DNA from 2 places in the Vibrio qinghaiensis genome. Region 2 is predicted to be linked to the other one. Evidence: predicted binding sites of a transcription regulator. Region 2 holds the regulator's gene; the other holds the start of a gene.

Region 1 (7,267 bases), 590 kb from region 2:
TCCAGATTGGTATTATTTGGGTGCGAGAGTGCCATCTTTAAAGTGAGCGATAGCGAGCAATCTCATTTTCATTTGAAAGGATTTTTGTTAACTCGCCAGTTTTTTGAAGTCGATATTCTGTAAGCTGTCGATGGTCAATTAATCTTGGTAGCCGTCTTTTTCAATTAGATCATATTTTTTAATTGCTATTGCAATAGGTCTAGAGAGAAGAGCAACAAAGCAAAGATAGTAAAAGCCGATGCTCTAGAACATCGGCTAGAGATAAAAATGGTTTGATCAGTCATCACTGACAGTTTTTCTATCTACATTGACGATTTTTCAGCTTGTTTTGCTTTGTCTATCAATGGGGTAATTGTTGAACCTTGAATAAGTATTGAAAACACCACGACAGCGTATGTCATAACAAGGATTATCTCTTTTACATCAATAAGCTTGTCTGGGATAACTAATATGCCGGATGGAATAGAAAGTGCCATTGCTAGTGCCAATCCACCTCGTAGCCCTCCCCAAGTTAGTATCTTTATTGACCATGGGTTGTAGGAGCGGTAACGCTTGAAGCCGATGTAAGAGAAAAAAACGCTTAGATAGCGAGCAGATAAGACAAGAGGAATGGCGAAAGCCATCAATATCCAGTCCTCTTCATGGAATTTGAAGAGTAGCATCGACATACCGATAAGTAGGAAAAGCACACCATTCAAAAATTCGTCAACCAATTCCCAAAAGTGGTCAAGGTGTTCTTCACTTTCTTTTGAAAAGCCAATGAAGCGTGTCCAGTTGCCGATCATTATCCCTGATACAACCATAGCCAAAGGTCCGGAAACATGAATAACATCTGCAAAAACATAACCAGCAGTCGGTATACCAATGGTTAAAAGCAGTTCCATTGGGTGGTCATCGGTGGCGCTGATGAGGTAGTGGAATAATAGCCCAAGTGCTAGGCCATACACTATGCCCCCTATTGCCTCTTGAATAAACAACATAGTTACACTACCTATGGTTGGTGTTTCCGTGCCAAATGCAATAGTGAAAATAGTGACAAAGATAACCAAACCAAAACCATCATTAAAGAGCGATTCTCCCTCGATTTGGGTTGAAATACGTTTTGGTGCATTTAACTTTTTAACAATAGCTAATACGGCTATTGGGTCTGTTGGTGATATGAGTGCACCAAATAGTAGACAGTAGACGAGATCGAAGTGAATGCCGATAAATTGGCAGAAGGCGTATAGCCCAAAACCGATGCAGAAGGTTGAAAATAGCGTTGCGCCTAGCGCAAGAACGGCGATTTCCCATTTCTGATCTTTTAGGTTGGGTAATTTGATGCCTAGGCCGCCAGCGAAAAGTAGAAAACCGAGTATTCCTTTGAGCAGAAAATTTTCAAAGTTAATACTGTTGACGGTTTCGGTCGCTATTTGAGTTAGATGAAACCAATCATTTTGACCTGCAACTAAGATCAATAATGATAACATCATCGATCCTGCTGTAATGGCGATAGTGGTTTGCATATTGCCTATCTTACTGTTTAGAAAGGCAATCAACATTGCTGCTCCTGATAGGAAGCATAAAGTGTAATAGACAGACATTGTTTTCTCGTCGTGTAACAAAATATGAATGAAATTCTCCTTGGATGATGTACAAATAGCAAACACTTTTTAGCCATGATGGCAGATGTATCAAACGACAATTGAAGTGAAGTTTAGACGTCTAGATTTCTAATGGTTATATGATAGGATGAGCGAATAACCAAAAGGAATGAGGCTGTACTGTGGGAAGAGAAGTTAAAAGTCAAATTGAAGCTCAATTGCAACAGAGAATATTATTGATTGATGGTGGCATGGGCACCATGATTCAGAGCTATAAATTGGAAGAGCAAGATTATCGCGGAGATCGCTTTGCCCATTGGCCAAGCGATCTGAAAGGAAATAATGACCTTCTCGTCTTGACGCAGCCTCAGTTAATCAAAGAAATTCATAGTGCTTACTTGGAGGCAGGTGCTGATATCCTAGAGACGAATACCTTCAACGCGACGAGCATCGCAATGGCCGACTACGATATGCAAGCCATTAGCGATGAGATCAATTTCGCTGCTGCAAAACTTGCACGCGAAGCTGCTGACGAATGGACGGCGAAAACGCCTGAGAAACCTCGTTATGTAGCAGGAGTGCTAGGGCCAACAAACCGCACTTGCTCGCTCTCCCCTGACGTGAATGACCCTGGTTTTCGAAATATCAGCTTTGAGCAATTAGTTGAAGCTTACTCAGAATCAACACGTGCTTTAATTCGTGGCGGCAGCGACTTAATTTTGATTGAAACCATTTTCGATACTTTAAATGCTAAAGCCTGTGCCTTTGCGGTGGATTGTGTGTTTGAAGAGTTGGGTTACAAACTGCCCGTGATGATCTCAGGGACAATCACCGATGCCTCTGGTCGAACGCTTTCTGGGCAAACAACCGAAGCCTTTTATAATGCACTGCGACACGTTGAGCCTATCTCATTTGGTTTGAACTGTGCACTCGGTCCGGATGAATTGCGCCAATACGTTGAAGAGCTATCACGTATTTCCGAATGTTATGTCTCTGCTCACCCCAATGCGGGGTTGCCTAACGCATTCGGTGAGTATGATCTTGAAGCCGATGAGATGGCGCAGCACATCGGGGAATGGGCGCGAGCAGGATTCTTGAACCTTGTTGGTGGCTGTTGTGGAACCACTCCTGAGCACATCAGACAAATGGCAAAAGTGGTCGAAGGTGTGAAACCAAGAGCGTTACCCGATATTCCAGTGGCTTGTCGTCTATCCGGTCTAGAGCCGCTGACGATTACCAAAGAGAGCTTATTCATCAACGTAGGTGAGCGAACTAACGTCACTGGTTCTGCGCGTTTTAAGCGTTTAATCAAAGATGAGCAGTATGATGAGGCGCTGCATGTTGCTCGAGAGCAGGTCGAAAACGGTGCACAAATCATCGATATTAATATGGATGAAGGAATGTTGGATGCGCAAGCTTGCATGGTCCGCTTTCTCAATTTATGCGCTTCTGAGCCGGATATTTCCAAAGTGCCAATCATGGTTGATTCTTCTAAGTGGGAGGTGATTGAAGCAGGTCTCAAATGTATTCAAGGTAAAGGGATTGTGAACTCGATTTCCCTCAAAGAGGGGAAAGAGAAGTTTGTCGAACAAGCTAAACTCATTCGCCGCTATGGTGCCGCTGTGATCGTGATGGCATTTGATGAAGTAGGCCAAGCGGATACCCGTGAGCGAAAACTTGAAATTTGTACCAAAGCTTATCGAATTTTGGTTGATGAGGTTGGTTTCCCTGCTGAAGATATCATTTTTGATCCCAATATTTTCGCGGTTGCGACTGGTATTGATGAGCATAATAATTATGCTGTGGACTTTATCGAAGCCGTGGCTGATATCAAACGTAATTTACCCCATGCGATGATTTCCGGCGGGGTTTCCAACGTCTCTTTCTCTTTTCGCGGTAACAACTATGTGCGTGAAGCGATCCATGCTGTATTCCTTTATCACTGTTTTAAAAACGGCATGGACATGGGTATCGTCAATGCCGGTCAGCTTGAGATTTACGATAACGTGCCAGAGAAACTGCGTGAAGCAGTCGAAGATATCATTCTCAATCGCCGCAGCGATGGCACTGAACGCTTACTGGATATTGCGGCTGAATATGCGAACAAAGGTGTCGGTAAGGAAGAGGATGCCAGTGCGCTTGAATGGCGTTCATGGCCAGTCGCAAAACGTTTAGAGCATGCGTTGGTCAAAGGTATCACCGAGTATATTGTTGAAGATACGGAAGAAGCTCGTCAAAATGCCACTCGCCCACTGGATGTGATCGAAGGGCCTCTCATGGATGGAATGAACGTGGTCGGCGACCTCTTTGGCGAAGGGAAAATGTTCCTGCCGCAAGTAGTGAAATCGGCGCGCGTTATGAAGCAAGCCGTTGCGCATTTAGAGCCCTACATCAACGCGCTTAAGCAAGCGGGTTCCAATAATGGCAAAATCCTTCTTGCCACAGTTAAAGGGGATGTACACGACATCGGCAAAAATATCGTTGGCGTCGTTTTGCAGTGTAATAACTACGAAATCATTGACCTCGGCGTTATGGTGCCGTGTGAGCAAATTCTCAAAGTAGCGAAAGAGAAAAACGTTGATATTATCGGGTTGTCCGGTCTTATTACTCCCTCCTTGGATGAAATGGTGCACGTCGCTAAAGAAATGGAGCGACAAGGGTTTAAATTACCGCTTTTGATTGGCGGAGCAACCACCTCTAAAGCACATACCGCAGTTAAAATTGAGCAAAATTATCACCAGCCTGTTGTGTACGTGAACAATGCTTCGCGCGCAGTAGGCGTTTGTTCTTCGCTTCTTTCTGATGAGTTACGTCCTGCTTTTGTGGAAAAATTAAACCTCGATTATGAACGCACGCGTGATCAACATCACCGTAAAACCCCCCGAACTAAACCTGTCTCATTAGAAGTAGCAAGGGCAAATAAAGCGGTTATCGATTGGGATAACTATACGCCGCCAGTTCCGGCTAAATTGGGCGTACATGTGTTTGATGATTTTGATGTGGCTACCCTTCGTCGTTACATCGACTGGACACCATTTTTCATGACATGGTCATTGATGGGTAAATACCCAACGATTTTTGAACACGAAGAGGTGGGAGAGGAAGCGCAAAGTTTATTCCATGATGCTAATGCATTGCTTGATAGAGTTGAGCGAGAAGGGCTACTCAAGGCTCGCGGTATTTGCGCTTTATTCCCGGCCGCGAGTGTGGGAGATGATATCGAAGTGTATCGCGATGAATCGCGCACCGAGGTTGCTCATGTTCTGCATCACTTACGCCAACAAACCGAAAAGCCCAAAGGTTATAACTACTGCTTGTCCGATTACATTGTACCAAAAGAGAGTGGTAAACGAGATTGGATCGGCGCATTTGCCGTGACGGGCGGAATTGGTGAGCGAGAATTAGCTGACCAATATAAAGCGCAAGGCGATGATTACAACGCCATCATGATCCAAGCGGTGGCTGATCGTCTTGCTGAGGCTTTTGCGGAATATTTGCATCAGCAAGTTCGTAAAGAAATTTGGGGTTATGCTGCTGACGAAGAGTTGTCGAACGATGATTTGATCCGTGAGAAATACCAAGGTATACGCCCAGCGCCGGGTTATCCAGCGTGTCCTGAGCATACGGAAAAAGGCATCTTGTGGGAGATGTTGCAGGTTGAGCAAACCATCGATATGTCTTTAACCACCAGTTACGCTATGTGGCCAGGTGCTTCGGTGTCAGGTTGGTACTTCTCGCATCCTGACTCTCGTTATTTTGCCATTGCACAAATTCAGCAAGATCAGATGCAAGATTACGCGCAACGTAAAGGCTGGAATATGCAAGAAGCGGAAAAATGGCTTGGGCCGAATTTAGATTAAGTAATAAAAAACAGGTTGGCTAAGCCAACCTGTTTTTTATTCAGCGTGTTACTACTCAATGTGGTTTTATCGTTCAAACAAATCTTGATGAAGTTTCTGAATTGCCGCTTTAGAAACCGACTCGTGTAATAAAAAGCAGAGGTTGTGTGGGCTGGCACCATAGCAAATCATACGTAAATTGAAATCTTCTAAGGTACTAAAAACTTGTTTTGCATAGCCTTTGCTTTCACTCATGTTGTTGCCGATCAGCGCAACTAAACACAGATTATGTTCGACTTCAACTTTACATAGCTCTTCTAATTCTAAGCGCACCGCTTGAGGCAGTTCAGGCGCTCCACCTGAGGTATCGGTTTTATCTAATGTTAATGAGACGCTGATTTCAGAGGTGGTGATCAGATCCACCGAAATTTTGTGTTTGGCTAAAATTTCAAATACCTTCGAAAGAAAGCCGTATGCGTGAAACATGCTAGCGCTGCGTAGTGTAACCATGGTTTGATTGCAGCGTAGGGTTAAGGCTCTAAATAGAGGTGAGCTTTCCACACGTTTACGGATCCAAGTGCCGCCTTTTTCAGGCTCTTTTGAGGAGCCGACAAACACAGGGATATCGTGGCGAAGCGCGGGCAGCAACGTCGATGGATGCAAAATTTTAGCGCCAAAGTTTGCCATCTCCGATGCTTCGCTAAAGCTTATTTCCGCAATCGGAGCGGCTTTAGGCGCAATGCGTGGGTCGGTCGTATAAATCCCCGGCACATCAGTCCAAATTTCTAAGCCAGAAGCTTGTACCGCTTCGGCGATCAAGGCCGCAGAATAATCACTGCCGCCTCGGCCCAATGTGGTTGTATTTCCTTGCTCATCAGCGCCGATGAAACCTTGAGTTACCACTACGTGTTGCAGACAAAGTGGTGTTAACTTCTCTTGGGCTAATTGCTGGATCTGCTCTAATTGCGGTTCTGCCCGACCGTAGTGATCATCAGTACGCAGCACTTCTCGAATATCAAAACGGATCGCATCCATGCCACGTTCACGCAGTAATTGCGTCAGAATGAAGGTCGACATTAATTCGCCACAAGCCACTAAGTGATCGGTCAGTTTTTTACTCGCTTGAAAAGAGGCCGCTTCTGCAACACTGGCCACCATATCTAAAATTGAGTGTACCTCTTTTTCAACTTGTAGCGGGTCGGCAAGCTTGTCAATAATCGCATGGTGAATATCAGCTAACTGTTTGATAATACTTAAGCGTTGATTGGCATCTTGTACGCCATTGGCTAATTCAACCAATAAATTCGTCACGCCAGAGCAGGCACTGCTCACGACTAATTTGGTCTCTGGATTATTTTCGATCACAGCGGCACAAAGGCTCATTGCTTCAAAGTTAGCAACGCTTGTTCCGCCAAATTTGGCGACATTGAATGCGCTCACGGCATTTCTCCCACGACTTCCTGAAATAAAAATAGTGTTGGTGTACCAACGTCCAATGTTTGAAGAGAGTTTTTCTAGAGCAAATAAAGAGGTGTTTTTATGATTGGTTTACCTCAGAAGCTCTTCATCAGGGTGGCTGATGACAGTTGAAGGGATTCAGCCCATTCAACCGATAAACCAAATCCACAACTTTGGTTTATCTCGGCACTGCTCCCCATTAATGTTTTGTATTGGAGTTGAGGCTCCACAAAACATCTGCCTGGGCAGTGCTCCTCTTCTGCTAGATAGCTCATTCATTGAACGTTTTTGAACTGTTAATGTCAATCGCTAATTAAGTCCAAATGTAAAATAAAATTAACCAGAGTGTGACACTGGTTTGACCTCTAGACTTCGGTCGAATTGTTG
Region 2 (7,267 bases):
TATTGCTTAAGCGTTGTAGCCAAGCCATTCCCTCACTGGCAATCGCTTCATCGTCAAAATGCTTTAAAACCGATACCGCATCTATCCCTTGCTCATCAAACCAATAGGTTTGGCTATCGACCACTGCGACCAATTCGAAGTTCATGCCATGGCGTTTTTCTAACTCTGATTTTTGTTCAGCAAAGAGTTTTAACCAACTCGAACCAATGTTGCCTTTGCCACACAGTGCCAGTGCGACCCGTTTTTGCGCCTGAAATAGTTGGTTATGCATACCCACCACTAAGGGGGTGATCGGCGTTTTACGCAGTACCGCAACTAAACTCAGCCCAGATTCTGCTTCACAGATAAACTCGATCGGTGATGAACGTAGCTGTTGATAAAAGCCGTAGCAGTGGTTGGGGTTTTTCGTCACACCAGCACCCACGGCACCCACTAACGAAAAGCCTTCTTTGAGTTTAATTTCCGCTTCAAAAGCGGCATCTTGCAGATGAGCTAGAGCTCCGCCTGAAATCTCAGCAGTATAGGCAAGGCGCAGTTGGTGTTGATCGGCTTGAGTATCGAAAGCTAGTGGTTCGAGTTGAGCACGACGCAAGCTGCGTAGCACATCGTTTTGTAGGCGCTGGAAGTCATGCCCGTGAGCAAAATTAAGCTCAATCAACAGCACATCATCAAGTGAAGTAATGATTTTGGCACCACGTCCCGATGCCAATACACGCTCAATGCGAGTCGAGCCTGCTTCGGGTTGATAACTGCAGCGCAAGTGCAAATCCATGGTGCTTTGGGCCACGGGCTGCAAAGTTCGGCTGTGCAATACCGGGGCGGCAAGGCGCGCTAACTCGTTGGTTTCGTCCAAACGCAGTAGCGGCAGTAAACAGGCATCACTAACAATGCGCGGGTCGGCGCTATAAACACCGGCCACATCACTCCAAATCGTTACTCGGTTTACTTCCGCAAGTGCGCCGATCATCGTAGCGGAGTAATCGGAGCCATTGCGCCCAAGTAGCACAGTATCACCTTGTTCACTGCGAGCCATAAAGCCTGTGATGATCACTCGGTGATGCGCGTGTTGTGCCAAAATTTCTTTCAGCAAAGGGTAGGAGCGAGCGCGATCCACTTCCGGTTGTGTGCCTGCTTGCGCGCGAAGAAATTCGCGGGCGTCTTGTGCCACAGCCGCAAGGTTATGTTGATTGAGTAACGCCGCCAATAAGCGTGATGACCACACTTCACCATGGCCAAGTACTGCCGCTTGTTGAGCTGGTGATAGGGGCGCGCAAAGCTGACCCAAAGTGCGAATTTCGTTGGTGAGTAAAGTGATGAGCGGTTGCGCTGCATCTTCATCGAGCAGCGCGTTGATTAAATCGGTTTGGTACTGACGGACCGATTGCAAGTTCTCATGAGCCACTCGACCATCTTTATTAAGAGCGTCGAGAAATTCGATTAAACGATTGGTGGTTTTTCCTGCGGCAGAAACCACCACCAAATCATCAGCTTGAGAATACTCTTTTAAGATATTAACGACCCGTTTGTAGCATTCAGGATCGGCAAGGCTGCTACCGCCAAACTTGTGCAATTGACGTAGGGCAGTCATTAATAGGCCTCCTGCGCTTTAGCAAAGGCCTGCGCGAGATCGTCAATCAAATCTTGCGCATCTTCTAAGCCGACCGATAGGCGTAATAGCTGCTGTGAAACACCGGCTTCGGCCAACGCTTCTTCGCCCATCGCTCGGTGAGTCATCGAAGCGGGGTGGCAGATTAAGCTCTCCACGCCTCCTAATGATTCTGCCAGTGAGAATAATGTTAACTGAGAGACAAAATATTTAAGCTGTTCAAAGCTGCCCGCAAACTCAAAACTGAGCATAGAGCCAAAGCCAGATTGCTGCTTTTTCGCTATCTCATGGCCAGGATGCTCTGGCAAACTCGGGTGATAAATGACCTTGACTAAGGCTTCGCATTGCAGATAGTCCAAAATAGCGCGTGAGCTCTCCTCATGGACGCGCATTCTTGCGCCTAAGGTACGAATGCCACGCAGCGTCATGTAGCTATCAAAAGGGGTTCCCGTTGAGCCAAGGCAGTTGCCCCACCATGCTAGCTCTTCAGCGTGCTGCTCTGTTTTAGTGATAACAACTCCGCCAATCACATCGGAGTGGCCGTTGATGAATTTGGTGGTGGAGTGGATGACAAAATCTGCGCCCAACTCTAATGGTTTTTGAAATACTGGCGTTAAGAAGGTGTTGTCAACCGCCACTAATGCACCGACGGCGTGTGCTTGTTGGCAAATATCAGCAATATCGACCACGCGAACTAATGGGTTGGATGGAGTTTCAATGAGTAGCAATTTGGGTTTTTTCGCCAAAGCAGCCTGCAAAGCGTTTGGATCGGATTGATCAATAAAGAGTGTCTGAAAATCGCCTTTTTTGGCGCGTGTATTAAACAGGCGATATGTGCCACCGTAGCAGTCATGCGGGGCCACAATCAGATCGTCAGGACTTAAAAAGGCGGAAACCCATAGATTCAGCGCCGAAGTGCCACAGTTAGTCACCACCGCGCCTTGACCCGATTCGAGTTCAAACAACGCTTTTTCGAGCAGACCTCGATTCGGGTTGCCAGAGCGTGTGTAATCGTATTTAGGCACTTCACCAAACGCAGGAAAGCTATAATTTGTCGAAAGATAAATTGGAGGCACAACAGCATGATATTGAGAGTCGGATTCAATACCGGTTCTAACGGCGATGGTGGCTGGCTTGCGAGTGGTCATGACGGTTTCCTTACTTAATAAACTCAATAAACTGACTTTTATTGAGGGGGTTCCTGCCTTATTCGGGGACAACTAAGGTGGCAATTTCAATTGTCTAGAGTATTAGCTATATCCGATAGTGCGCTATATTGCTATCTATCAGTCGATAATGGCACACTTTACTGAACCAAAAAGAAGACGTCAATATATCTAGACGTCTATATGTCTTTGCTTGTGGCGGTAAATCCCGCTAAAATCCAACTTTCAAATTTTTAACGACCAATTACGATAACGAAGGTGCGCAATGGCAGACTGGAATGGGGAATACATTAGCCCATATGCTGAACATGGGAAGAAGAGTGAGCAAGTCAAAAAAATCACCGTTTCAATCCCATTGAAAGTGTTGAAAGTATTAACTGATGAGCGCACTCGCCGTCAAATCAATAACTTACGCCACGCAACCAACAGTGAGCTGCTGTGTGAAGCCTTCTTGCATGCTTATACCGGTCAACCTTTACCGACCGACGAAGATTTGAGAAAAGATCGTCCAGACGATATTCCGACGGAAGCAAAAGCATTAATGACCGCCATGGGCATTGAATTTGAAGCGTATGATGATGAAGAAGTGTAGCGCGTAATTGCGGTACAACGAGATAAAATCGAGAGGATACTGGGTAAGTTGCCATGGTGACTTTGGCTCTGTGTCTCAGAATATAAAAAAACCGCTGAAAGTCAGCGGTTTTTTTCGAGCGAGGCATTTAGCCGCTCAAGCTTGTGATTATTCTTGCATGTAATTGACAGGCATCTCGATTCGAGCGACGCCAGAGTCAACCGCTGCTTGAGCAACCGCTTTAGCAACACGAGGCAGTAGGCGTGGGTCCATCGGTTTTGGAATGATGTATTCAGGGCCGAAACTTAACGCTTTTACGCCTGCGGCTTTCAACACTTCAGCCGGCACTTCTTCTTTAGCCAGTTCACGTATCGCCTCAACTGCGGCTAGCTTCATTTGGTCATTAATTTCACTAGCACGGACATCCAAAGCGCCACGGAAAATAAATGGGAAGCACAACACGTTGTTGACTTGGTTTGGATAATCGCTACGACCTGTGCCGAGAATTAAATCATCACGTACCGCGCGTGCGAGTTCTGGTTTAATTTCTGGATCTGGGTTTGAGCAAGCAAATACGATCGGTTTATCGGCCATTAATTTTAGCGCTTCGGCAGGCAGCAGGTTGGGGCCTGACACACCTAGGAATAAGTCAGCGCCTTCAATCACATCTTCCAGTGTGCGTTTGTCGGTGTTATTAGCAAACAACTGCTTATATTCATTAATGTCATCGCGACGAGTATGAATCACACCTTTGCGATCAAGCATGTAGATTTTTTCACGCATTGCGCCGCACTTAATCAATAGTTCCATGCAAGCGGTGGCTGCTGCGCCAGCGCCAAGACAGACGATAGTGCATTCGTTGAGTTTCTTGCCTTGCAGTTCAATCGCATTGAGCATGCCAGCGGCGGTAACAATCGCAGTGCCGTGTTGATCGTCATGGAAAACAGGCACATTACAGCGTTCGATCAAACGGCGTTCAATCTCAAAGCAATCTGGTGCTTTGATATCTTCTAAGTTGATGCCGCCAAAGGTGTCAGCGATGTTGGCAACCGTATCGACAAATTCATCGATTGTGCGGTGTTTTACTTCAATATCAATTGAATCAAGTCCAGCAAAGCGTTTAAACAGTAGCGCTTTTCCTTCCATGACGGGCTTGGAAGCCATCGGACCTAAGTTACCTAAACCAAGAATAGCCGTGCCGTTTGAGATCACAGCGACGGTGTTGCCTTTCGCAGTGTATTTATAAACGTTGTCGATGTTCTGCGCGATTTCACGAACCGGTTCAGCGACGCCCGGACTGTAAGCTAGAGCAAGGTCTTCAGCCGAGTCGGCAGGCTTAGTTAATGAAATGGCAATTTTACCCGCGGTTGGGTAAGCATGATAATCGAGTGCGCGTTGGCGAAATTGTTCTTCTGCCGTTAATTCTTGGTGAGTGTCATCAGACATAGGTATAAGTGCTCGTGTTGGATTGGAAAAGGTCCATAATTCTAATGGATGTTGCTCAAACTTCCTAGGCGGGAACCTGACGTGCTTCATCAAAAAATGGAGAAAATGTCGCAGATAAGACCAGTGCGTACTGACAACTATACAAAAAATGCCAACAAAAAAGGATGCCGAGGCATCCTTTTTTAATTTTCTAGCAAAAAAGAGATTATTTGCTAGAAAGAGCACCGAAACGCTTGTTGAAGCGATCTACACGGCCGCCAGTATCAACGATACGTTGCTTACCAGTGTAGAATGGGTGACATTTGTCACACACGTCTAGGTGGATAGAATCTTTGCCTAGCGTTGAGCTGAACTCGAAAGAGTTGCCGCAAGAACAAGTCGCGCTAACTGCTTTGTACTCTGGATGGATACCAGCTTTCATGGGATAACCTCAAATTGGGCCGCGTCGCTATCCGAATCTATGCCGGACACCACACGTAGTTAATAAAAAAATGTTGATACCGCTGACTGCTTAACATCAAGCAAGAAGCCATATCATCAAGGCGCGATATATTAATGAATCCTCTTCAGTGGATCAAGCCATTTCGCCGCTATTTTCGCCACATTTTTGTCCAATGACGAAGCTCGAATTTCGGTGACGCATCCAGTAGACTGTCTTTTCACATTTTTTGTAGAACGAACGGTCGATTATGCGCCCCACCATTGCACGCGTTGCCTTACCTGTCCCATTGGATAAGCAGTTTGATTATCAGATCCCAAGTCATCTGTTTCCGATTGTTGGTGGACGAGTGTCGGTGCCATTTGGTCGGCAAACTCTGGTGGGTATCGTCACCGCTATAGTCAGTGAGTCTGAGTTTTCAGTCGATCAATTAAAGTCGCTAAAAGCGGTGCTCGATAGCCAGCCAGTCTGGCCAGAGAAACTCTATCAATTGCTGTTGTGGTGTAGCCAGTTTTATCAATACCCATTAGGCGACACGTTATTTAATGCATTGCCTGGCGCATTACGCAAAGGGAAAGCGGCCGATTTTTCGACTTTAGTAGAGTGGCAACTGACGCCCGGTGGGCGCGATCAACTCATGCAAGGATTTGGGCGAGCGGTAAAGCAAGCCAAAGTGATGGCGATGCTTGAGTCTGGCGCTGTACCCCATCAACTGTTTATTGATGAAGAGGTAGGTAGCAGCGTACTCAAAACCTTACAAGAGAAAGGCTGGATAGAATCACTGGAAAAACGGCCGACACTGACGGCTTGGCCGCAGAATGTTGAAGCGGATGTGGAAAAGCCCAAGCTCAACCAAGAACAAGCGATCGCGATTGCTTCAATTAATAGCCATCACCATTTCGCATGCTATTTACTTGAAGGGGTCACCGGTTCAGGGAAAACCGAAGTTTATTTAAACCTGATTAAACCCGTTTTAGAAAAGGGCCGCCAGGCATTGGTACTGGTGCCTGAGATCGGTCTAACACCACAAACCATTAACCGCTTTCGTAAGCGATTTAATGTGCCAGTTGCCGTGGTCCACTCGGGGCTCAATGAAACCGAGCGCCTCAACGCGTGGTTAGCGGCGCGTGATAATATCGCGGGCATTATTATTGGTACTCGCTCAGCGCTACTAACGCCTTTTGCAGATCTAGGTATCATCATTGTTGATGAAGAGCACGACGCTTCGTATAAACAGCAAGATAGCCTACGCTACCATGCAAGAGATGTCGCGGTAATGCGTGCAAACCTTGAGCAGATCCCGATTGTGCTCGGTTCTGCCACTCCAGCATTAGAAACGTTGCATAATGCATTGAGCGGCAAATATCATCACTTAAGCTTAACTCAGCGTGCGGGCGTAGCGGTGCCCACTAAAAACAAAGTGTTGGATGTGAAAGGCCTGTTTTTAGAGAGTGGTTTATCAGCGCCGCTGATTGCTGAGATGAGAAAACACCTCAGCGCTGGTAACCAAGTGATGCTGTTTCTCAATCGGCGCGGCTTCTCGCCCGCGCTGATGTGCCATGAATGCGGTTGGATTGCCGAATGCAAACGTTGCGATGCGTACTATACCTTTCACCAATACAGCAGTGACATGCGTTGTCACCATTGCGGCTCGCAACGTCCGGTGGTTCATCAGTGTCAAGGTTGTGGTTCAACTCAGTTGGTCACGGTTGGGGTGGGCACCGAGCAACTTGAAGCGCAACTGGCGCAGCTTTTCCCCGAATATAAAACGGTGCGTATTGATCGCGATAGTACGCGTCGTAAAGGCAGTTTAGAAAGTGCATTATCATCGATTCGCCAAGGTGAGTATCAGATTTTAATTGGCACGCAGATGCTCGCTAAAGGGCACCATTTTCCCGATGTGACTTTAGTGGCGTTATTGGATGTGGATGGTTCGCTATACAGCAGTGATTTTCGCGCCGCCGAACGCTTGGCGCAGCTATTTACTCAAGTGGCAGGTCGAGCAGGGCGTGCTAGCAAACCCGGCGAAGTCATTTTAC

What was found. The regulator MetJ, encoded in region 2, represses methionine synthesis genes. The targets are predictions, from matches to a motif close to TTAGACNTNTANANGTCTAA.
Region 1: the regulator MetJ is predicted to act here: its motif matches at 1,697-1,716, upstream of metH (methionine synthase).

What each region holds. Positions count from the first base shown of each region.
Region 1 is NZ_CP022741.1:276,834-284,100, forward strand. It holds gene CCZ37_RS01425 (cation:proton antiporter) at 303-1,583, opposite strand; gene metH (methionine synthase) at 1,766-5,443, shown strand; gene lysC (lysine-sensitive aspartokinase 3) at 5,510-6,862, opposite strand; lysine riboswitch at 6,972-7,147, opposite strand.
Region 2 is NZ_CP022741.1:2,560,461-2,567,727, reverse strand. It holds gene CCZ37_RS11955 (bifunctional aspartate kinase/homoserine dehydrogenase II) at 1-1,588, opposite strand, end outside; gene CCZ37_RS11950 (O-succinylhomoserine (thiol)-lyase) at 1,588-2,754, opposite strand; gene metJ (met regulon transcriptional regulator MetJ) at 3,038-3,364, shown strand; gene CCZ37_RS11940 (malic enzyme-like NAD(P)-binding protein) at 3,512-4,789, opposite strand; gene rpmE (50S ribosomal protein L31) at 4,995-5,210, opposite strand; gene priA (primosomal protein N') at 5,479-7,267, shown strand, end outside.